Rhodobacter capsulatus SB 1003: one gene and its partner. The protein of the gene in region 2 binds, or shares a complex with, the protein of the main gene of each other region. Links are inferred from orthologs where the notes say so. Each region holds a gene or a part of one and is shown on either strand. Other genes may lie near its edges. The genes, in order: accD and accC.

Region 1 (11,751 bases), 2.5 Mb from region 2 along the record:
TCGCCCCCGGCCGGATTGTGGCCGCCATCCAGCCACAGCTCGACCCCCGGCGCGCTTTGCGCGAGCGGCCCCTGCCGCAGGCGTTGCATCCGTGCGGGCCAGTCGGCTTTCGTTACCGCCGCTTCGCAGGCCAGATCGTCAAAGCCGAGCACCCGCAGCGCGGCAATCGCGGCGCCTGCGTTTTCGATCTGATGCGGCCCGGGAAGGTTCGGCAAAGGCAGATCCAGAAGCCCGGTCTCGTCCTGATAGATCAGCCGCCCGCGGTCTTCGAAAGCGTGCCAGTGCTGGCCGTGGACAAAGAGGGGCACGCCCAGCCGCGCGGCTTTTTCCTCGATCACGGCAAGCCCGTCCGGCTGCTGCGGCCCGACCACGCAGGGCACGGCCCGTTTCAGGATGCCCGCCTTTTCGCCCGCGATCTCGGGCAGGGTCTCGCCCAGATATTGCTGATGGTCGATCGAGACGGGCGTGATGATCGTCAGCGCCGGTTTCGCAATCACGTTCGTCGCGTCCAGCCGCCCGCCAAGGCCGACTTCCAGCAGGGTGAAATCGGCGGGCGTGCGGGCAAAGGCCAGAAAGGCCGCGACGGTGGTGATTTCGAAGAAGGTGATCGGCTGCCCGCCATTCGCCGCGTCGCAGTCGTCAAGCAGCGCCGAAAGCGCAGGTTCGGAAATCAGCGTGCCCGCCAGCCGGATGCGTTCGTGAAACCGCGCCAGATGCGGCGATGTATAGGCATGGACCGTCTTGCCCGAGGCCTCGAGCCCGGCGCGGATCATCGCCTGGGTCGAGCCCTTGCCATTCGTGCCCGCGACATGGATCACCGGCGGCAGGCGGGTTTCGGGGTGATCGAGCGCGGCCAGCAGCCGATGCACCCGGTCGAGCGTCAGATCGATGATCTTCGGGTGCAGCCCCATCAGCCGCGCCAAGATTTCATCGGAGGGTTGCGGCATGCTGGGCTCCTCTCAGGCAAAGGCCGGGGGCGCTGCCCCGCCGGGGCAATGCCCCGGCCCCCGGGATATTGAGAGCAAGATAAAGGTTATTCCGCCGCAGGTTGGTCTGCGGGCGGGGCGGCCTCGGTCGGCGCGGGACCGGGGGGCGGCAGCTCGCCCCAGATCGGCGGCGGCAGGCGCATCATCATGCGCAGGATCACGATCAGCTCCTCGCGCAGTTTCTTGCGATGCGTGACGCGGTCGAGCATGCCGTGATCGAGCAGATATTCGGCGCGCTGGAAGCCCTCGGGCAGGGTTTCGCGGATCGTCTGTTCGATCACGCGCGGGCCCGCAAAGCAGATGAGCGAATTCGGCTCGGCGATCTGCACATCGCCCAGCATCGCATAAGACGCCGTCACGCCGCCCGTCGTCGGATGGGTCAGCACCACCACGTAAGGCAGCCCGGCATCTTTCAGCATCTGCACGGCGACGGTCGAGCGCGGCATCTGCATCAGGCTGAGAATGCCCTCCTGCATCCGCGCCCCGCCTGCGGCGGAAAACAGCACCATCGGGCAATGCAGCTCGATCGCGCGCTGGGCGGCGGCGAGGATCGCATTGCCGACATACATCCCCATCGAACCGCCCATGAAGGAGAAATCCTGCCCGACGGCGACGATGCGGGTCTTGCCCACCTCGCCTTCGACGACCAGCATCGCCTCTTTTTCGCCGGTCGATTTCTGCGCCGCCTTCATCCGGTCGGGATATTTCTTCTGGTCGCGGAAATGCAGCGGATCGGCGATCGGCTCGGGGACCTTCACCTCGGTGAAGGCGCCAAGGTCGAAAAGCGCCTCGAAGCGGTCCCGCGGCGTGATCGCCATGTGGTGATCGCAATTGGTGCAGACGTTCAGATTGTCCGTCACCTCGCGGTGGAACAGCATCGTTCCGCATTCGGGGCATTTCGTCCACAGGTTCTCGGGCATCTCGCGGCGCGAGAACAGCGAGTTGATCTTCGGTCGGACGTAGTTCGAGATCCAGTTCATCGGGGGGCCCCTTGGTTTCCGCGACGTCGCTTTGCAAGCTTGCGCTCAGATAAGCCCGCGCGCGGGCAAATGCAATCAGCGCCGCAGCCGCAGGCGGACCGCCAGCCAGAACGCCACGATCGCCAGCGCGTCAAGCGCCAGATAAGGCGCCATCGTGGCAAGGTCGCGGGTGTTCAGCACCAGCGTGTAAAGCGCCAGCCCGTCGAGCTGGCCATAAAGCCCGATCAGCAGCACCGCCGAGATGTTGTTGGCGAAATGCAGCGCCAGCGCCGGGCCGAGGTTGCCCGCCCTTGCGGTCAGATCGGCGGCAAGGCAGCCAAACAGCATCGCCCAGAGCGCGAAGAAGATCGCCGTCGCGCCGTTCTGGCCGGGCGCGTAATGCAAGGCGCCAAAGAGCGCCGCGGGCAGCACCATCCAGGCCAGCGGATGGCGGATCCGCGCGCCGATCTGCTGCAGCAGATAGCCGCGAAACAGCAGTTCCTCGGCGGCGATCTGCACGAAAAGCAGCGGCAGCGCGATCGGCAGCCAGGACAGCAGCACCGGCAGGGGCGTCGATTTGCCAAGGTTCGGATCAAAGGCCGAAGTGGCGGCGACCAGCCCCACCAGGGCGAGCAGGGGCGGAAACACCCGCAGGAAATCGCGCCCCGCCCCGGGGCCGAGCAGGCTGGAGAGGCTGCGCCGGTGCAGGAAGCGCGTCACCATGAGAACGCCAAGCGCAAGCGGCAGGAAGGTGGTCAGCACCAGCACCAGCCCGACCGCAGTGCCGCCGCGGTCCAGTTCCAGCATCACCGCGGTCAGAACGACATTGCCCGCCAGCGCCTGCACCAGCGCCAGCCCCCCCATCACCGCCACCCAGTAGAAGGCCGCGATCAGCACAAGGCCGATCAGGCTGCGCAGCCATTCCGCACGGGCGCGGGCAGGGGCCAGATAGGGGGCAAGGCGAGGATAGGGCATGGCGGTCTCCGGCTTCGGGCGGCGGGCCCGTCGGTCTGGCGGGTGACCCTAGCGGCGGCGCCCGGGCGGGACAAGCGGCTTTACTTTGTGCGGGCGCTGGCGGAAGAGGGATCTCTGCCCCGGAGGATCCATGTTCGAAGTTTCCCTTGATCTGGCCCTGTCGCTGATCGGCGCGGCCTTTGTGGCCGGGTTTGTCGATGCGATCGCGGGGGGCGGCGGGCTGATCACCCTGCCGGTGCTGCTGCTGGCCGGGGCGACGCCGTTGCAGGCGTTTTCGACGAACAAGGTGCAGGGCGCTTTCGGCGCGGCCACCGCGGCCTTGACCTATGCGGCCAAGGGGCAGGTCAATCTGCGCGCGCAGCTGGGGGCGGCGTCGCTTGCGTTTCTGTCGGGGCTGGCGGGGGCGTTTCTGGTCTCGGTGCTGCCGACCGAGGCGTTGCGGCGGGTGCTGCCCTTCATCCTGATCGCGATCGCGGCCTTTTTCGCCTTGCGCAAGGGGCTTGACGACACCGACCGCGCCGAGCGGATCCGGCCCGCGGCCTTTGCCGCCTTTGTCGTGCCGCTGATCGGGTTTTACGACGGGCTGATCGGGCCCGGCGCGGGGGCGTTCTACATGATCGGCTTCGTGATGCTGGCGGGCTATGGCGTGCTGAAGGCCACGGCGCATACGAAACTTCTGAATTTCGCCTCGAATCTGGGCGGGCTGGTGGCCTTTGCCGCGATCGGGGCGCCCTGGTGGGTGACCGGGATCGCGATGGGCCTGGCGCAGGTCGCTGGCGCCAGTCTGGGGGCAAGGCTGGCGATGAAAAAGGGGGCGCGGCTGATCAAGCCGCTGCTGGTCGTGACCTCGACCGCGCTGGCGGTGCGGCTGATCTGGCAGATGATCTGAGGCGGCTTGTCTTGGCCTCGGCCATCGCCGAGGCCATGCCGGACATCAGCCCCGTGACCGCCGAGGGCCCAAAGGCCCTCGGCCAGCGCCCGCCCCGCTCCCGGCGGGCGCTTCTCGCCCGCCGGGACGGGCGCCGGCCTTTGTTGCGCCTGGGGCTGCCGGTCCCGGTTGCGCCCTCCCGCTTTCGGGCGGGGAAAGGCAGTGCCTTTCCTGATCCGCCCGGACCGAGGTTGGCTCCTCAGCAAAACCCCGAGGCCAGCCGCATGCCGCCCGTGGCCAGCCCGCGCCAGTTCCGGCTGACCGGCGGCACCAGCTCCGCCACTACCGGATGATCCGGGGCCAGCGCGCCCAGATGCACCAAAAGCGCGGTGATCGCCGCTTCCGAGGCCCGCGTGGCGCCATCGGTGATCTTCAGCGCCACGCCGCGGCCCTGCTCCGGCAGGATCGCGACGAAAACCCCCTCGGCCCCGGTCTTTACCGCGACCTTGCCGCCCATCGCCCGCATCAGCTTCGTGCAGGCGCGGTTTTCCCCCGCCACCAACTCCGGAAAGGTCGTCATCGCCTGCACCAGCTGCGCCGCGGCGCCCGCGCGCAGGCCGCCCTCGGGCCGGGCGGCGGCAAAGAAGTGCATCGCCCGTGCCAGCCCCTCCAGCGTGCAGGCGAAATTCGGCGCCGAACAGCCGTCGATCCCCCAGCCCGCCGCCGTCTCGCCCGTCACCTCCTCAAAGGCCGCGCGGGCGGCAAGCTGCACCGGATGGTCGATCTCGACATAGTCGGGCCCACCCTTCAGATGCCGGTTCAGCGTCAGGAACCCGGCATGCTTGCCCGAGCAATTGTTGTGCAGCTGACAGGGGCTTTCCCCCGAACCGCTCAGCCGCGTCGCCTCTGCCTTGTCAAAGGGCAGATGCGTGCCGCAGCGCAGATCGGCCTCGCCGAGGCCCAGACCCGTCAGCCAGGCGCTCACCGCCCCCACATGCAGCGCCGCCCCGGAATGGCTGGCGCAAGACAGCGCCAGTTCCCGAAGCCCCAGCCCGGCGGCCTTTGCCGCCCCGCTTTCGAGCAGCGGCAGCGCCTGCACCATCTTGCAAGACGAGCGCGGAAAGACCACCGCCCCCGCATCCCCCCACACCCTTTCCACGCCCTGTGGCCCGTAAACGACCGCATGGCCGCTGTGCAGGCTTTCCGGCAAATCCCCGCGCCAGATCTCGATCAATGCCGCCGCTGCCATCCAATCCATCCTTTCATGCGCGAAAAGCCGCCGGGGGGGCTTTCCCCAAACGCCACTTTTGCGTTATCACTGGAATATCGAGTTGAAATCAGGTCTGCCACAGTCAAGAAGGGCCGATAGCCTACGGGCGGACCAGAGGCACAGACAGCTGGAGGCTGTTCCATGAAGACGATCATCACGAGCGTCGCAGCGGTTCTCGCCGCGTCGCTGGCACTTTCCCCTGTCGCCCAGGCGCAGGAAAGCTCGAACCGCGTCGCCGCGAAGACCGACTGGAGCGTCTTCGTCGAAGACAGCCCGAAAGAATGCTGGGGCGTGTCGCCGCCGAAAAAATCGGCTGCCAGCAAGGACGGCAAGCCGGTGCAGGCGCGGCGCTCGGAAATCCTGCTCTTCGTCACCTTCCGTCCCGGCAAGGCCGGAGAGGTGATGTTCATGGCGGGCTATCCCTTTGCCGATGGCTCCACCGCCGATCTGAAGGTGAACACCGGCGCCAGCTTCACCCTGTTCACCAATGGCGAAGGCGCCTGGGCGGGCTCGCCCGAGGAAGACGCCAAGCTGATCGCGGCGCTGAAATCGGGGGCCGAGGTGACGATCTCCGGCCGGTCGGGGCGTGGCACCAAGACCGAGGACACCTTCTCGCTGATGGGCTTCACCGCGGCGATGGAAGAAGCGGCCAAGCGCTGCAAATAAGCGATCCGACACAGGCGACGGCCCCGGCATTGTCCGGGGTCTTTGCGTTTCGGGCTACCTTTTGCGCAACGAATCCCCTATATGCACGGCTTGCCCAACGCTGGACCTGCCATGACCGAGCCGACTTCCCCGATCACCCAAGACGTGCTGACCCTGCCGCGCAAGCTGCCCGAGGGCGGCAAGGTCAATCTGGTCGGCCTGACCCGCGACCAGCTGCGCGATGCGCTGATCGCCGCGGGCACGCCCGAGAAACAGGCGAAGATGCGGGTCGGTCAGGTCTGGCAATGGATCTATCACTGGGGCGTGCGCGATTTCGGCGCGATGACCAATCTGGCAAAAGACTACCGCGCGCTGCTCGATCGTCATTTCGAAATCGCGCTGCCCGAGGTGGTGACCTGTCAGGTCTCGATGGATGGCACCCGGAAGTATCTTTTGCGCATCGCCGGCGGGCATGAGGTCGAGGCCGTCTACATCCCCGAGGAAAACCGCGGCACGCTCTGCATTTCCTCTCAGGTCGGCTGCACGCTGACCTGTTCCTTCTGCCATACCGGGACGCAGAAACTGGTGCGCAACCTGACCGCGGGGGAAATCGTCGGCCAGGTGATGGTGGCGCGCGACGATCTGGGCGAATGGCCGGTGCCGGGCGAGCCGAAGGATGAAACCCGGCTGATCTCGAACGTCGTGCTGATGGGCATGGGCGAGCCGCTTTACAATTTCGAAAACGTCCGCGACGCGATGCAGGTCGTCATGGACAACGAGGGGCTGACGCTGAGCCGTCGCCGGATCACGCTCTCCACCTCGGGCGTCGTGCCCGAAATCGCCCGCACGGCCGAGGAGATCGGCTGCCTGCTGGCGATTTCCTTCCACGCCACCACCGATGCGGTGCGCGACAAGCTGGTGCCGGTGAACAAGAAATGGAACATCAAGACGCTGCTTGATGCCCTGCGCGACTATCCGCGGCTGTCGAATTCCGAGCGGATCACCTTTGAATATGTCATGCTCAAGGGCGTGAACGACAGCGACGACGACGCGCGCCGTCTGGTGCGGCTCATTCAGGGCATCCCGGCGAAGATCAACCTGATCCCCTTCAACGAATGGCCCGGCTCGCCCTATAAGCGCAGCGACTGGGAGCGGATCGAGGCCTTTGCCGATATCGTCTACAAGGCCGGGTATGCCGCGCCGATCCGCACGCCGCGGGGCGAGGATATCATGGCCGCCTGCGGGCAGCTGAAATCCGCCACCGAACGGGCGCGGAAATCCAAGGCCGAGATCGACGCCGAAACGGGTCTTTAGATCCCCGCCGTCGCAAAGGGCGTATTTGCGCCAAGAAAAAACCAGCCAGCTTTTTCTTGGTCCAAATACGCCCTTGCGTCCTCAGTCCCGGTCGTGCCCGTTGGCCCAGGTCTCGATCACCTCCACCGCTTCCTCGGCGGTTTCGACGAAGCTGATCAGCCTGATGTCCTCGGCGGCGATCGTGCCCGCCTCGGCCAGATAGTCCCAATCGACGACGCGGCGCCAGAATTCCGCGCCAAACAGGATCAGCGGGATGCGTTTCATCCGCCGGGTCTGGATCAGCGTCAGAGTCTCGAACATCTCATCGAGCGTGCCGAAGCCGCCCGGAAAGACGCAGACCGCTTTCGCCCGCATCAGGAAATGCATCTTGCGGATGGCGAAATAGTGGAAGTTGAAGCACAGATCCGGCGTCACATAGGCATTCGGCGCCTGTTCATGCGGCAAGACGATGTTGAGCCCGATCGACTGTCCCCCGGCCTCGTGGGCGCCGCGGTTGCCCGCCTCCATCACGCCCGGGCCGCCGCCGGTGCAGATCACCCATTCCCGCCCGTAAGCCGCCATCGAGCGTTCCGTCATCATCCGCGCGAAGGTCCGCGCCTCGTCGTAATAGCGGCTGAGTTCGGCCAGAACCGGGGTTTTCGCCGTGTCCTTGCGCGCCGGTTCCGGGATGCGGGCGCCGCCGAACAGCACCACCGTGCTTTCCACGCCGCGTTCATCCATGATCAGCTGCGGCTTGAGCAGTTCCAGCTGCAGCCGCACCGGGCGCAATTCCTCGCGCATCATGAAGCCGCCATCGGTGAAAGCGAGCTTGTAGGCGGGCGCCCGCGTCTGTGCGGTGGCGGGGATGTCCTGCGCCGTTTTTGCATCCATGATGCTGTCACGGAACGGGTGGGAACGGCTTTCGTCTTTCATATCCTGCTCATTGCGCGAGGGGCTTTCCCCAACTATAGGGGGAAAACCCATGAATGCCACTTGAAAGAGGACCGTTCCGATGTCGAACGCCATGCTCGAAGCTGCCATCGAAGCCGCCTGGGAGGTTCGCGACACCCTCACGCCCCACACCAAGGGCGAAGCGCGGGATGCGATCGAGGCCACGCTCGAGGCGCTGGACAAGGGCGTGCTGCGGGTGGCCGAAAAACAGGCCGACGGCAATTGGCATGTGAACCAATGGGCGAAAAAGGCCGTGCTGCTGGGCTTCCGTCTCAAGGACATGGAAGTGCATTCGGGCGGGCCGCAGAACGGCACCTGGTGGGACAAGGTCGACAGCAAGTTTGCCCATTGGGGCGAGGCGCAGTGGAAGGCCGCCGGGTTCCGCGCCGTGCCGCACTGCATCGTGCGCCGCTCCGCCTATATCGCCAAGGGCGCGGTGCTGCTGCCCTCCTTCGTCAACCTCGGCGCCTATGTCGATGAGGGCACGATGGTCGACACCTGGGTGACGGTCGGTTCCTGCGCGCAGATCGGCAAGAACGTGCACCTCTCGGGCGGCGTCGGCATCGGCGGCGTCTTGGAGCCGATGCAGGCCGGTCCGACGATCATCGAGGACAATTGCTTCATCGGCGCGCGGTCCGAGGTGGTCGAGGGCTGCATCGTCCGCGAGGGCTCGGTTCTGGGCATGGGCGTCTTCATCGGCAAATCGACGAAGATCGTCGATCGCGAAACCGGCGAGGTCTTCTATGGCGAAGTGCCGCCCTATTCGGTGGTCGTCGCGGGCTCGATGCCGACCAAGGGGGGCATCAACCTTTACTGCGCGGTGATCGTGAAACGGGTCGATGCGCAGACGCGCTCGAAAACCGCGATCAACGATCTGCTGCGGGACTGATCATGCTGTTGTCGCTGGGCGCCAGGGTGGTCGATGCGGTGCGCGGGGCGGCCCTGCCGCAACCTTTGCGCTTTGTGCTGATGGTGGCCGATCTGGCGATCCTCGGGCTTGCGACGCCGTTCGTGCTGACGCTTCTGGGCGAGATGGCGAAGGCGGCAGAGCCGGGGCAATGGTGGCCCGGCGCCGCCATCGGGCTTTATGTGCTGGTCGCGGCCTGGCTGGCCGTGACCTCGCTGCGGTCCTTGCGCCGCGGCTGAGAAGGGAAAACAGATGACCGAGACGGCCGAGAAACCGGAAAAGGCGAAACGCCCGCAGCAGGTCTATACGCTGCTCGTGGAGGTGGGGCGGTCGGCCAATGACGGGCTGCCCAAGGGGTCCACCGGCGCGGGGCTCTTGTGCTATGCCTCGGGCGTCGACGAGGCCGAGGCCGTGCGCGAAACCGTGGCGATCCTGAAACAGGCCGAGATGGCGCCTTTGGACGTGACCGGCTACGGCACTTTGGCCGAGCGCGAAAAGGCGGGTGACGAGATCGACGCCGCCGAGAAAGAGCTGATGCAACGGGCGCTGGATGAAAATTCGGTCGTCGTGGCGCAGATGACGCCCTTTTACGACGCGAAGGCCTGAGCCAAAGCCGGTTTGCGCGACGGCCATTGCCTGCTAGACTGTTTGCAAAGAACGAACAGTCGGGCAGGCCATGAAACACGCGTTGAAACCACTTCTTGTCACCCTTCTGGCCTTTTCGGCGCTGACCGCCTGCGGCGGGCCGCTGGATCGGGGGGGCGTTTCCATGAACACGATCGAAGAGATCCCGCCCGTCGATGCCGCGACGCAGGCGGGGATGGATGCCTGGGTCGCGGGCTTCAAGCCCCGCGCGATGGCGGCGGGGATTTCCGAAGCCACTTGGAACCGCGCGATGCGGAACGTGCCCTATAACCCGAAGGTGATCGAGCGGCAGCAGTTTCAGGCCGAATTCGTCAAGCCGATCTGGGATTACATGGACAGCGCGGCGTCGGAGGAACGCATCGCCAATGGCCGGGCGGCGCTGGCGCAATATGACGGCGTGCTGCGCGAGATCGAGGCCCGCTATGGCGTTGACAAGGAAGTGGTCGTCGCCGTCTGGGGCATGGAAAGCCGCTATGGCGCCAAGCGCGGCAACACCCTGATCATCCCGGCGCTGGCGACCTTGGCGCATGACGGGCGGCGGGCGCAGTTCTTCGAAAGCCAGTTGATCGGCGCCTTGAAGATCCTGCAGGCGGGCGACATCGACCCGGGCCACATGACCGGATCCTGGGCCGGGGCGATGGGGCATACGCAGTTCATCCCGACCTCTTACCTCGCCTTTGCGGTCGATTTCACCGGCGATGGCAAGCGCGACATCTGGTCGGACAATCCGGCCGATGCGCTGGCCTCCACCGCGGCCTATCTGGCGCGGTCGGGCTGGTCGAAGGGGCAGCCCTGGGCGGTGGAGGTCTCCCTGCCCGAGGGCTTCGATGTGGGGCTGGCGGGCAAGGGCACGAAGCGGTCGCCCGCCGACTGGGCGGCGCTGGGCGTGCGCGGCGTGAAGGGCGGGGTGGTGCCGAATTACGGATCGGCCTCGATCCTTTTGCCCGCGGGGCCGCAGGGTCCGGCGCTGATGATCTTTGGCAATTTCACCGCGATTTCGCGGTATAACAATGCCGATGCCTATGTGATGGGGGTCGGCCATCTGTCCGACCGGCTGAAGGGGCAGGGGCCGTTCGTGCATCCCTGGCCGCGCGAAGGCCGGGCGCTGACCGATGCCGAAAAGGTCGAGGTGCAGCGGCTTCTGACCGCGCAGGGCTATGACACCAAGGGCACGGATGGGCTGATCGGCGCGGGCACGATCGGCGCGGTGATGGATTATCAGCGCGACCACGGCATGACCCCGAACGGCTGGGTGACGATCAAGCTTCTGGAAAGCCTGCGCAAAGGTTGATCTGGCCGAGGCCATCGCCGAGGCCCTGCGGGACATCAGCCCCGTGACCGCCGGAGGCCCAAAGGCCCTCGGCCAGCGCCCGCCCCGCCCATGGCGGGCGCTTCTCGCCCGCCGGGACGGGCGCCGGCCTCTGTTCCCGCGTGAGACAACCGGTCTTGTGGCAATGCTGCGCCGCGGGCGGGGAAACGCCTTGCGTTTCCTTCTCCGCCCGAACCGGCCGGTTTACGGCACCGGGCTGATCCCGATCACCAGCTCATGCAGATGAAAGACCGCCGCCCAGGCGAAGACGGCGATGGCGAGCCGGAGCGCTGACGGCCGCCCCCGCGGGCGCCAGCGGCCGGTCAGAAGCGCGGCAAAGGGGATCAGGCTGGTCCGCGCCGCAAGACGGTTGAACTCGGCCAGACCGATGCGGCGGATCAGACGCTTTTCCATCGCCCGCATCCCGATCAGCGAAAACACCAGAAACACCCCGAACAGGATCGCATGCGCCAGATCGCCGTTCACCAAAAGATGCGCCGCCGCCCAAAGCACCAGCGCCCAGAGGAACGGTTGCCGCGTGATCCCCGCGATGCCCGGCCGGTCGGGGTCGAAGCCGCTCGCCCGCCCCTCGAAGGCGAAGGGGTTCGGCGCGGCGATCGCATAGCTTGAAATCAGGATCACCAGCGGCATCACGATATTCGCGACCCAGCGCATCCAGATCTCTTGCGGCCAGAGTTCGATGAAAGGCGCCCGGGCGGCGGCCAGGATCAGCCAGTACAGCAACCCCAGCGCAAGGAGGCCAAAGGCGATGCCGTAGCCCGCGCGCCCAAGCGCGGCGACCAGCGGCGCCTTGATCCGCGGCGTGGCCGGGATCAGATGGGTCGCCATGAAGGCAAGGCCCGCCGCGGAAAACTCAAGCCAATCCATCGCTTACCTTTGTTTCGACAGCTGCACGGCCAGAATGCCGCCGGTGATGATGACG
Region 2 (11,904 bases):
GCGCCGAAATCAGCCCGCTTTCGCCCACCGAGGGTAGGAAAAGCGCATAAAGCCAGATCGCAAAGCCGATCAGAAGTCCGATCGCCGCGCCCAGATGCGTCGCCCCGCGCCAGTAGATGCCGCCCAGAAGCGCGGGCAGCACCTGCGCCGCGCCGACAAAGGCGATCAGCCCGATCTCGGCCAGCGCCTCGGTCCCGCCCGAGAGCTTGTAATAGCCGTAGCCCATCGCCAGCACGAGCCCGATCGAGAGGCGGCGCGACATCAGCACAAGGCCGCGGACATCGCCGCGCTCGGCCGGTTCGTCGCGGTAGATCGCCAGCCACAAAGGCGTGACGACATGGTTCGACACCATGGTGGAAAGCGCGATGGCGGCGACGATCACCATCGAAGTGGCCGAGGAAAACCCGCCCAGAAAAGCCAAAAGCGCCAGCGTGCCGCGCCCCTCGGAGAGCGGCAGGGTCAGCACGAAAAGGTCGGGGTTCGTCCCGGCGCCCGGATGGCCGAGCCCGACGACGGCGATCGGCACGACAAACAGGCTCATCAGCATCAGATAGGCCGGAAAGGCCCAGCTGGCGGTGCCCAGATGGCGCTCGTCGGTGTTTTCGACGACCAGCACCTGAAACATCCGCGGCAGCGTCAGCACCGCGGCGGCCGAAACGAAGGTGAGGCCCGCAAAGCGGCCGGGCTTCAGGCTCCACTCGGCGATATCCGAGGCGTCGATCCGGGCAAGAATGTCGGAAATCCCCCCCGCGACGCCCCAGACGACCCAGATGCCCACGGCCAGAAGCGCCACCAGTTTCACGATCGCTTCCAGCGCGATGGCGGTGACGACGCCGTGGTGACGCTCGTTCGCGTCCAGATTGCGGGTGCCGAACAGGATGGTGAAAAGCGCCAGCCCCCCCGCGATCCAGAGCGCCGTCGCCGATTGGTCGGGCAGCGCCCAGGAGCCGGGCGTCTGCGCCGCAAAGACGCCAAAGGACAGCGTGACCGATTGCAGCTGCAGCGCGATATAGGGCGTGGCCGAGGCCACCGACATCAGCGTGACGATCACCCCCAGAAGGTTCGACTTGCCGTACCGGTTTGAAATCAGATCGGCAATCGAGGTGACGCGCTGGGTCCGGCCGATCCGCACCAGCTTGCGCAAGACCCACCACCAGCCGACGAAGATCAGCGTCGGGCCCAGGTAGATGGTCAGGAATTCCAGCCCCGAACGCGCCGCATAGCCCACCGCGCCGTAAAAGGTCCAGGCGGTGCAATAGATCGAGAGCGAGAGCGTGTAGACCCAGGGGCTGTGCAGGAAGCGCAACCGGCCCCGGGCGGCGCGGCGCTCGGCGACGAAGGCGATCAGGAACAGCACCAGCACATAGACCAGCGAAACGCCGACCAGCACGTCAAAGGGCATGGCTCAGCCCTCGCCGGTTTCGGGGCGGCTGCCCTCGGCCTCTTCCTCGGCGTCAAGCGCCGGGGCAAGACCACGCGCCAGCGCGGCGGCGGCCAGGATCAGCCCGACCCAGACCGCAAAAAGATAGATCATGCCGCGCGCGGTATCGGGCACCGGCGTCTCGCCCGGATGCCAGAGCATCGGCAGCAGGATCAGCACCAGCCCGACCAGCGGCAAAAGCCGGGCCGCATCCATCATCCGGCGGCGCCGATAGGAGCGCCGGGCCAGAAAAAGCGGCGTGCCGGACCCCGGCATCAGCCCGCCTTGCCCGATCCTGACAAGGCCGGGCCCGCCAAAGCCGGGTCTGCCAGAACCGGGGCGGCGATCGCTTCAAGCGCGGCCAGCACATCGGCATTGGCGAAGGGCTTGGCCAGAAAGGCCGAAGCGCCCGCGGCGGCGGCGGCCTCGCGGTCGCGGACCTGCCCGCGCGCGGTCAGCATCAGCACCGGCGTGCGGCCCAGATCGGCATCGGCGCGCAGCTCGGCCAGAATTTCCAGCCCCGAACAGCCCGGCAGCATCAGATCCAGAATGACCGCCGTCGGCCGCAGCGTCGCGATCCGGGCCAGAGCCGCGGCGCCCGAGGCCTCGACGGTCACATTCCAGCCCGCCCGCGTCAGGATGAACCGGATCGCCTCGGCGATGTTCGGCTCGTCCTCGACCAGCAGCACTTGCTTTTCGGCCATGATCGTCCTCCTCCCCCGGGCCAATCTATCCACGCTTGGCCCCGCGCTGTCAAACCGCCGTCAGCGCGCCGCGATCAGCGAGGGCTCGCGCCGGCCGGCGCAGGCCAGCCGCGGGCAGACCCGGCAGGAGGTGCCGACCGGCCGGGCGGTCTCGAGGCGGCTGGTGGCGGGGGTGACCAGCATCATCGCCTCCATCAGCACCGGGGCGTCGAAACTGGCCGCGGCGCCCTCGGGCGGGCGGGGGGCGGCGAAGGCCCAGGACTGGAAGCGCTGCGGCAACCGCCCGGCCATGTCGAGCGTCAGCCGCAAGGGCTGCATCGGCCGCGAGAGCGCCTCGTAAAGCGGCCAGAGCGGGCAGCCCGCGGCCGAGCGCGGCAGGGCAAAACCGGGCAGCGGGCGGCGCAGGGTCAGCGTGCCCGAGCCGTCGCAGACGACAAGGCCAAGCGGCGGCAGGTTCGCCGCGCCCTCGGGCAGGGTGGCCAGACGGCGGAAGACCGCGGCCATCGGCGCGCCGAACCGCGCCGCCAGCCGCGCCGGGTCCAGCCCGGTCTCGCTCAGCGCGGCCAGAAACGGCTTGAGCGGCAGGATGCGGCTGTCGGCCAGCGCACGGGTCAGATAGGAAAGCGCCAGATCGCGCGCCGCCGAGGCGGCGAGTTCCGGGGCCTGGGCGATCAGCTCGGCCGGGTCGGGCGGATCGGGACGCTCGAAATCGGGCAGATGCCAGCCGCGCGCCGAAAGCCAGGCTTCGAGCTGGTCGAGCGGCGCGGCCAGCCCCGAATCCGTCGCCTCGATACTGTCAAGATAGGCCACCAGCCCCTCGGCCGCCGCGCTCAGCCGCAGGCTTTCCGAGGCGATCGAGGACAGGAACCGCGCCTGCCATTCCGGTTCGATATCCGGGGTTTCGACCAGAATCGCCGCGCCCGAGCGCAGCGAGGTCACCGCCGAAAGCACCTCGTGCAATTCGTCAAGCAGATAAGGATCCTGCCCCATCCGTTCGGAATAGGTCTCCACCACCCGCTCCAGCGCCGCGAGGCGGGACTGGCGGGCGGCCAGAACCTTCGCCCAGCCGGGAAAGCGGCCGACGAATTCCTCGATCCGTTCCAGCTCGGAGGGGTCGATCAGCGCGCCGACGGCATCGCCCGTGCCCGTCCCCGCGCCACCGGCCACCCCGGCCGCAGCCTCGCGCAGGGCTTCGAAAAGCGCGCTTTCGGCGCCTTCGGACAGCGCCACCGGCGCGACGCCCAGCGCCTTGGCAAAAGTGTCGAGCAGCGGCTCGGAAACCCGGCGCCGGTTGTGTTCGATCAGGTTGAGATAGGCGGCCGAAATGCCGACCGCGCGGGCCAGATCGGCCTGCCGCAGTTTCAGCGTCAGCCGCCGTTCCCGTATCCGCGTCCCCGTCAGGGCAGACCGTGCCATCGCTTCCCCGCTTGCCGACCGGCCCCAAGGGGCCCGTCACGCCGTCACTTGCCGGAACTTACCGGCAAGCTTCGGAAATACAAAGCGATTCAACACGCCCCGGCCGGTTGCGCCGGGTTTTCGCGGCCGATGCCACGCGACACTGGGGGCCACGCGACACTGGGGGCCACGCGACACCCGGGGCCACGCGATACCGGGGCGCCAGGGCGCGGCAGGGCCCCGCCCAGCGATCAGCAGGGGTTTTGCACCGTCACGCTCGAGAGCGTCGACAGGTCGGACACGCCGCCTTCGCATTTTTCGGGCGCTTGCGTGCAGCCCGCAAGGGCGGCAAGCGCCACAGCGGCAACAAGGGCAAGCGACGCCTTGCGGGTGGATGTGCAGGTCATGTGCGGCCTCCTCCAGAACGCGGTCGCCGCGGGTTGGCCCGGGCGATGTGAACTACATGGTTCACAGCATGCGCCGCCGCCCCGATCCCTGTCAAGCGGCCTGAAGATTCAGTCGAAACTGCGGAACCGCGCGCCATAGGTGACGGCTTTCTGCGAACACAGATCCATCGCATATTGCAGCCAGACCGAGGCTTTCTGCCCGGAGCCCTGCTTGTCGACCGAGAGTTTCGAACGCCCCTGCGCGATCGCCGGGCCCATGTCGGCGTCGATGTCGCGCAGCCGCTTGACCCAGAACTGCGCCGCCTCCTCGAAATAGCTGCCCGGCGGCGCGCCGCTGGACACGATCGACTGCGCCACGGTCAGGCAATAGCCCGCCTCGACATCCTGGTTGGGGGTGTTGAACAGATGTCCCGAGGGCGCGGCGAACTGGCTTTTCCAGACCCCCCAGAACAGGCCCGCGACCAGCAGCAAAAGCGCGGGCCCGCCCCCCCAGACCAGAAGCGGGGACAGCTGCTCCTCCGGGTTGACGCGCGGTTTCGATTTCTTGCTGGCAGTCGTGGGCATGGCATCCTCCGCCCCCAGAATGGCGCAGAATGGTTGAGAATCTGCCAACGGCGCACAGGAATGCGGGGGCGGTCACCCGCCCCCGGCCCGCTCAGTCCAGCGTGTCGAGCACCGATTTCAAGGTGCCGATCAGCTCGTCGATCTGCGCTTTCGAGATGATCAGCGGCGGGCTCATCGCGATGATGTCGCCGGTGGTGCGGATCAGGATGCCTTTTTCATAAGCCTTCAGGAAGGCGCTGAAGGCGCGTTTCGTCGGCTCGCCCGCGATCGGCTCCAGCTCGACGGCGCCGATCAGCCCCTCGTTGCGGATGTCGATGACGTGACGGGTGCCGCGCAGGCTGTGCAGCGCCTCCTGCCAATAGGGGGCCAGCTCGGCGCAGCGCTCGAAGAGCCCCTCTTCCTTGTAGGTTTCCAGCGTCGCGATGCCCGCGGCGGCGGCGATCGGGTTGCCCGAATAGGTGTAGCCGTGGAAGAGCTCGATCATGTGCTCGGGCCCCTGCATGAAGGCATCGTGCACGGCCGCGGTGGTCAGCACCGCCCCCATCGGAATCACGCCGTTCGTCAGGCCCTTGGCCGTGGTCATCATGTCGGGCTGCACGCCGTAATGCTGCGCCGCAAAAGCCGAGCCCAGACGCCCGAAGCCGGTGATCACCTCGTCGAAGATCAGCAGGATGCCGTGCTTTTTCGTGATCTCGCGCAGGCGCTGCAGATAGCCCTTGGGCGGCAGCAGAACCCCGGTCGAGCCCGCCATCGGCTCGACGATCACCGCCGCGATCGTCTCGGCGCCATGCAGCGTGACGATGCGTTCCAGCTCGTCGGCCAGGTTCGCCCCATGTTCGGGCTGGCCCTTGGAAAAGGCGTTCTGCGCCGGAAGATGGGTATGCGGCAGGTGATCGACGCCGGTCAGCAGGCTGCCGAACATCTTGCGGTTGGTGACGATGCCGCCGACCGAGATGCCGCCGAAGTTCACCCCGTGATAGCCGCGCTCGCGGCCGATCAGCCGGGTCCGGGCGCCCTCGCCGCGGGCGCGGTGATAGGCGATGGCAAGCTTCAGCGCGGTCTCGACCGATTCCGACCCCGAGTTGGTGTAGAACACATGTTCCATCCCCTCGGGCGCGATCTCGATGATGCGGTTGGCCAGTTCGAAGGCCGCCGGATGGCCCATCTGGAAGGCGGGCGCGTAATCGAGTTCCGCCGCCTGTTTCGCGATCGCCTCGCTGATGCGCGGACGGCAATGGCCCGCGTTGCAGCACCAAAGCCCCGCCGTGCCATCCAGCACCTGACGGCCATCGGCGGTGGTATAATGCATGTCCTTGGCGCCCACGAACATCCGGGGCGCTTTCTTGAACTGCCGGTTCGCCGTGAACGGCATCCAGAAGGCGTTGAGATCATTGGGCGTCTTGCGGTCGAGCGCCATGGAAGTCTCCCTGAAGGGCCCGGCTTGGGCCAAATTTTGCGCCCGGATCTCGGGCCGGGTCGTTTGACCGAACGGTCAGCATCAGGCTAACATCGGCGCGGGCGGCGTCAAGCTTCCCGCGCCTGATGAAAGGACCCGACCGCATGCCCTCCGATCCGATGTCCGCCGAACCGATGCCGCTCGAGCCCGCCGCGCGTCCGCTCACCCGCATCCAGAAGCGCAACATCGAGGCGATCCTTGAGGCGGCGCTGGAGGTGTTTTCGGCGCAGGGCTTCCGCGGCGCGACGCTGGATCAGATCGCCACCGCGGCGGGGCTGTCGAAGCCGAACCTGCTTTATTACTTCCCCTCCAAGGAGGCGATCCATCTGGAGCTGCTCAGCTCGCTGCTCGATGACTGGCTGGCGCCGCTGCGCGAGATGCGCGCGACCGGCGAGCCGCGCGACGAGATTATGCGCTACATGCGCCGCAAGCTGGAGATGAGCCGGCAGATGCCGCGCGAAAGCCGGCTTTTTGCCAATGAAATCCTGCAGGGCGCGCCGCGGATGGGGGGCACGCTGGCGGTCGATCTGAAGGCGCTCGTCGATGAAAAGGCGGAGATCATCCGGGGCTGGGCCGCGGCGGGCAAGATCGCCCCGGTCGATCCGCATCACCTGCTGTTCTCGATCTGGGCGCTGACGCAGCATTACGCCGATTTCGACGTGCAGGTCCGCGCCGTGCTCGGCCCCGGTCACGATCCCTTTGCCGAGGCGGAGCCCTTCCTCGACACGCTCTTCGAGCGGCTGCTGCGGCCCTGACCCCGATCGCGGCGTTAACCCTTTGGCGAAATGACGGGTTTTGGTAACTCTTGGGTAACTTGCCGGGCGCATCCTTGTCGACAGGGGTAAAACCGCGAGGAGAGTGGGGAAATGGACCGCATATCGGGGCTGATGCCCCAAGTCGGATGGTCACCTTTGCTGAGCATGGTGCCACCAAAGAAAGCGCCGGCGACGACTGTCGAACCGGCAAACACGTCGTCCGGCACGAATTCCGGCATGGGGGCCGAGGTCGGCACCCAGGCGCAACCCGAGCGGAGCGCGCAATTGCAGGCGCGCAACCGCGACGTGGCGGTCGAGACCGCCGTTCTGGCGCAAAGCCGCGCCGAAGCGGTGCCCGACCCGGATGCGCCGACCGGCCCGCCGCCGACCTTCGACGTCACGCCGCTCGAAGCCAAGGCCGCCGCGCTGATGGCGGTGCCGCCACAGGAGGAGGCGCCCGCCGCGGCCAGTACCGCGCCGCGGGAGCCCGCGCAACCGCCCGCGGAGCCCGCCGTTTCGGCCGAGCCGCAGGCGCCCGCCCCGGCCGAGGCCGCGCCGCGCGCCGAGACCGCGCCGGAGCCCGCGCCGCAACCTGTGCCGCAGCCCACGCCGGACTGGCAAGCCACTTCCGAGACGGCAGAACCGAGTCTCGACGTCGTGCGCTGAACACGGCCGGGCTTGCGTCCCGGCCCTGCGCATCCTTCGCACGCCCGCGCCGCGCGGGCGGTGTTGCGGATCTTCGGCCGCACCGATGCCTTGCCGCCGTCCCTCCGGGTCGCGCGGCCGATGGCACAGGTGCGGCCCGTTTTCATCGCGAAATCCGCCCGCCCGGGACCCTCCGGAGCCTTTCCCCTGCGTCATCCGTTCACGCTTTCCTCGCCCGCGCGCCTCGCGTATAAGCGGGGCACATGAACGCGCCCCATCGATGCCCCGGGGCCCCTGAAGAGTCTTCCGAGGACCGCATGACCAAACAATCGCATGAAAACGACGTCGCCTTCATTCAGGCGCTGGCGGAGTTGCTGAACAAGAACGACCTGACCGAAATCGCGGTCGTGCGGGAATATGGCGAAGACGACAGTCTTGAAGTGCGCGTGGTGAAACAGGCGACCGTCGTTGCCGCGCCCGCCCCGGTCTATGCCGCCCCGGCGCTGGCAGCCCCCGTCGCGGCCGCGCCCGCCGCTGCCGCCGCCCCTGCCGCCGCGGCCGACGCCGATCCGGCGAACCACCCGGGCGCCGTCACCTCGCCGATGGTCGGCACCGCCTATCTGGCCCCCGAGCCGGGCGCCTCGGCCTTCGTCAAGGTCGGCGACACGGTCAAGGAAGGCCAGACGCTGCTGATCGTCGAGGCGATGAAGACGATGAACCACATTCCGGCGCCGAAATCGGGCACGGTGAAGCGCATTCTCGTCGACGACGGCTCGCCGGTCGAATACGGCGCGCCCCTGATGATCGTCGAGTGAGGTCGCAATGTTCGACAAGATCCTGATCGCCAACCGGGGCGAGATCGCGCTGCGCGTGATCCGTGCCTGCCGCGAGATGGGGATCGCCTCGGTGGCGGTGCATTCCACCGCTGACGCCGACGCCATGCATGTGCGCATGGCCGATGAAAGCGTCTGCATCGGGCCGAACCCCTCTTCGGAAAGCTACCTTTCCATTCCCGCGATCGTCGCCGCCTGCGAAATCACCGGCGCGCAGGCGATCCACCCGGGCTATGGCTTCCTGTCGGAAAACGCCACCTTCGTGCAGGTGCTCGAAGATCACGGCATCACCTTCATCGGCCCGAAGGCGGAACATATCCGCATCATGGGCGACAAGATCACCGCCAAGGACACGGCGAAAAAGCTGGGAATTCCGGTGGTTCCGGGCTCTGACGGCGGTGTGCCCGACTTCGAGGCGGCGAAGAAGGCCGCCGCCGAGATGGGCTATCCCGTCATCATCAAGGCCACCGCGGGCGGCGGCGGGCGCGGCATGAAAGTGGCGCAATCGGAGGCGGAACTCGAAATCGCCTTCCGCACCGCGCGCAGCGAGGCCAAGGCCGCCTTCGGCAATGACGAGGTCTATATGGAGAAATATCTCCAAAGGCCGCGTCACATCGAGGTGCAGATCTTCGGCGACGGCCGCGGCCGCGCCGTGCATCTGGGCGAGCGCGATTGCAGCTTGCAGCGCCGCCACCAGAAGGTGTTCGAAGAGGCCCCCGGCCCCTGCATCACCCCCGAACAGCGCGCCCGCATCGGCGGCATCTGCGCCAAGGCGATGGGCGAGCTGGGCTATTCCGGCGCGGGCACGATCGAATTCCTCTATGAAGACGGCGAATTCTACTTCATCGAGATGAACACCCGCCTGCAGGTGGAACATCCGGTGACCGAGGGCATCTTCGGCGTCGATCTCGTCCGCGAACAGATCCGCGTCGCGGCGGGCGAAGAAATAGAATTCACGCAGGAAAACCTGCAGATCCGCGGCCATGCGATCGAGGTGCGGATCAATGCCGAACGGCTGCCGAACTTCGCCCCCTGCCCCGGCAAGATCACGCAATACCACGCCCCCGGCGGGCTGGGGGTGCGGATCGATTCGGCGCTTTATGACGGCTACAAGATCCCGCCCTATTACGACAGCCTGATCGGCAAGCTGATCGTGCACGGCCGCGACCGCAACGAGGCGCTGGCCCGGCTGAACCGCGCCTTGGGCGAGCTGATCGTCGATGGCGTCGACACCACGATCCCGCTGTTCCGGCAATTGCTGGAAGAGCCCGACATCCTGAAGGGCGATTACTCGATCCACTGGCTCGAGAAATGGCTGGCCAAGACCTACGGCTGACGAAAGCGCCCCCGCAAGGGGGCGTTTTCAGCTCTTCGGCCGCAGCACGCAGGTGGCGCGGCGCTTGCCGGTGGGGCGGAAGTAATCCGCGACAAAACGCCGCTTGTTCGGCCGCACGTCGGACCAATCCACCCAGTCGGTCCGGTAGCCCAGCACATCCGCCATCGCCTCGAGCGCGCCAAGGCTCGGAATGCCGATCAGCGCCTTTTCCTGCCCCGCGACCTGCGCCAGCGCGTTCAGATCCTTGCTGGGATCCTCGCGCACCAGATCGATGACCTGCCCCGGCCGCTGCGAGAATTCGCTGTCGAGCAGCACCAGCCGCGGCTGGAACCGCGTCACCAGCTGCAGCAGCCGGAAATGGTCCATGATGTGGTAAAAGATGCCCAGCACGCCGATCACGTCATAGCGCGCGCCCGCGGCCAGATCGGCCTCCATGCCGTCGAAAATGTCGCCGCAGCGCAGCGTGACCCGGGCGGCGGCTTCGTCTTGCGGAAATTCGGCGAAGCGCTCGATCAGATGCGGTCGGCCCTCGATCCCCACCACCTCGGCCGCCCCCGCCGCGGCAAAGGCATAGGACCAGCGCCCGTCATGCGCCGCCAGATCCAGAACCCGCGCCCCCGCCAGATCGGCGGCAATCGGCGCGATCAGCTTGCGATGGCGCTGATTGAGCCGCCCGATCGCGTAATCATCGCTTTCATACCGCGCGACCGATCGCAAAAAATCGAAAAATCCCATGGCATTGCCGCGCTTTCGTGTCAAACTCGGGAAAGTCTATGGATCGGGGTGATGGTTGGCAACAATGACGGCAGGGCTTAGTCCGGAATTACTGCTTTCGGCCTATGCGCAGGGCATTTTCCCGATGGCAAGCGCCAGAGACGCGGCGGATCTGCATTGGTTCGAACCGCGGCTGCGCGGCGTGGTTCCCTTGCAGAATTTCCACATCTCGCGGTCCCTTGCCCGGGTCATCACCCGCGAGACTTATCAAATTCGAACAAACACCGCGTTTCGGGCCGTGGTCGAAGGCTGCGCCGACCGGCCCGAGACCTGGATCAACGCGGCGCTGTTCCGCCTCTATGACGCCCTGCATGAGCTCGGCGCCGCCCATGCGGTCGAGGTCTGGCAGGGCCCGGATCTGGTGGGGGGGATCTTCGGGGTGACGCTGGGGGGGGCGTTCTTTGGCGAAAGCATGTTCTCGCGCGCGCCGAATGCGTCGAAAGTGGCGATGGCCTATACGGTCGACCGGCTGATCCGCGGCGGTTTCAGCCTCTTCGACACGCAATATCTGACGCCGCATCTGCAAAGTCTGGGCGGGGTCGAGATCCCCCGGATCGAATATCGCAGGCGCCTGCGGGTGGCGCTGGGGCAGAGCGCGGACTTCACCGCCCCGCCAGCCGCAACGGCTCAGTCGATCTTGCAGCGCAGAACCCAGACGTCGTAGCGCTGATGATCCAGCGCCGAAAGCGCCGGGTTCTGCGCGATCATCCAGCCGCGAAACACCTCGCGGCCGATCGCGGTATCGGTGATTTCCAGAAAGGCATAGGCGTTCGAGGCCGGGTCATCGGCCGGATAGCGGCAATCGGTCAGCCGCACCGAAAGCGAGCCATAGTCAAGGCTTTGCCCGACCGACAGCGGCAGGTCGGTCGCCGCCCCGGCGATCTTGTCGAGCCCGCGCAGGGTGGCGCCGGGGGCCTCGGCCAGGCCCTCGGGGGCCTCCTGCGCGCCCGCGGCCCCGGCCGTCAGCAGAACCGCGACCAGCGCCGCGCGAATCATGGCGCCGCCCCCTCGGGGGCTTTCTCGCCATCCTTGGCACCGGCGAATTTCATCATCAGACCCAACGCCGAGACCGCGCCCTGGGTATCGACGATCTCTTCGCCCGGGCCCAGATTGACCGGGCTGCCGCCGGGCAGGATCTCGACGAAGGCGCCGCCCAGAAGCCCCTCGGTCGCGATCAGGATCTGGCTGTCATCGGGAATGTCGACGCCCGGTTTCATCGCCACCGTGGTATCGGCAAAAAACGTCTGCGGGTTCAAAGCGATATCGGTGACCGAGCCGACCTTGACCCCGGCCATCCGCACATCGGTGCCGACGGTGATCCCCTCGACCGAGCGGAACGAGGCTTTCAGCGGATAGCCGCTAGCCGCGGTGCCGAAGCTGTGCCCCTGCCCCGCCCACAGAAAAAATCCGACCGCGACGGCCAGAACGGCCGCCCCGGTAAGCACTTCGACGCGATTTTCACTCATGATTTCCAGCCGGTTGCACGGAAGGACGGGGGATGCGGGCGCGGTTACTCCGGCTGCCAGGCATCGTAATCGCTGCGGGCCGCGGGCTCGGCCCGACGCAGCGAGCCCGGCGGCACGAAAGCGGTGGCCAGGCCGGTCTGATTCTGCTG

Evidence for each region.
Region 1: the proteins of accC (region 2) and accD are in contact, whole or in part, in a solved structure (PDB 8UXZ), measured with the Escherichia coli proteins. The link is inferred for Rhodobacter capsulatus SB 1003 from one-to-one orthologs.

What each region holds. Positions count from the first base shown.
Region 1 is NC_014034.1:271,670-283,420, forward strand. The notes cover bases 1-2,831. They hold accD (acetyl-CoA carboxylase, carboxyltransferase subunit beta), read right to left. Parts: upstream 1,967-2,831; coding sequence 1,034-1,966; downstream 1-1,033. Other genes in these bases: RCAP_RS01215 (bifunctional folylpolyglutamate synthase/dihydrofolate synthase), read right to left, coding at 1-947; RCAP_RS01225 (CPBP family intramembrane glutamic endopeptidase), read right to left, coding at 2,042-2,831. Outside these bases: more of RCAP_RS01225, read right to left, coding at 2,832-2,920; RCAP_RS01230 (TSUP family transporter), read left to right, coding at 3,051-3,809; RCAP_RS01235 (asparaginase), read right to left, coding at 4,048-5,037; RCAP_RS01240 (invasion associated locus B family protein), read left to right, coding at 5,200-5,724; 23S rRNA (adenine(2503)-C(2))-methyltransferase RlmN, read left to right, coding at 5,836-7,017; RCAP_RS01250 (LOG family protein), read right to left, coding at 7,099-7,929; dapD (2,3,4,5-tetrahydropyridine-2,6-dicarboxylate N-succinyltransferase), read left to right, coding at 8,009-8,836; RCAP_RS01260 (hypothetical protein), read left to right, coding at 8,839-9,093; RCAP_RS01265 (hypothetical protein), read left to right, coding at 9,107-9,460; RCAP_RS01270 (lytic murein transglycosylase), read left to right, coding at 9,531-10,790; RCAP_RS01275 (NnrU family protein), read right to left, coding at 11,013-11,696; RCAP_RS01280 (DMT family transporter), read right to left, coding at 11,700-11,751.
Region 2 is NC_014034.1:2,782,804-2,794,707, forward strand. The notes cover bases 7,358-10,341. They hold accC (acetyl-CoA carboxylase biotin carboxylase subunit), read left to right. Parts: upstream 7,358-8,168; coding sequence 8,169-9,515; downstream 9,516-10,341. Other genes in these bases: RCAP_RS12875 (hypothetical protein), read left to right, coding at 7,358-7,367; accB (acetyl-CoA carboxylase biotin carboxyl carrier protein), read left to right, coding at 7,664-8,161; RCAP_RS12890 (methyltransferase domain-containing protein), read right to left, coding at 9,543-10,250; aat (leucyl/phenylalanyl-tRNA--protein transferase), read left to right, coding at 10,315-10,341. Outside these bases: RCAP_RS12840 (sensor histidine kinase), read right to left, coding at 1-1,402; RCAP_RS12845 (hypothetical protein), read right to left, coding at 1,406-1,696; RCAP_RS12850 (response regulator), read right to left, coding at 1,696-2,124; RCAP_RS12855 (helix-turn-helix transcriptional regulator), read right to left, coding at 2,185-3,540; RCAP_RS19655 (hypothetical protein), read right to left, coding at 3,771-3,926; RCAP_RS12860 (hypothetical protein), read right to left, coding at 4,035-4,490; RCAP_RS12865 (aspartate aminotransferase family protein), read right to left, coding at 4,582-5,907; RCAP_RS12870 (TetR family transcriptional regulator C-terminal domain-containing protein), read left to right, coding at 6,051-6,701; more of RCAP_RS12875, read left to right, coding at 6,813-7,357; more of aat, read left to right, coding at 10,342-10,953; RCAP_RS12900 (DUF2155 domain-containing protein), read right to left, coding at 10,917-11,285; outer membrane lipid asymmetry maintenance protein MlaD, read right to left, coding at 11,282-11,755; RCAP_RS12910 (NADH:ubiquinone oxidoreductase subunit NDUFA12), read right to left, coding at 11,800-11,904. UniProt on the Escherichia coli protein: This protein is a component of the acetyl coenzyme A carboxylase complex; first, biotin carboxylase catalyzes the carboxylation of the carrier protein and then the transcarboxylase transfers the carboxyl group to form malonyl-CoA.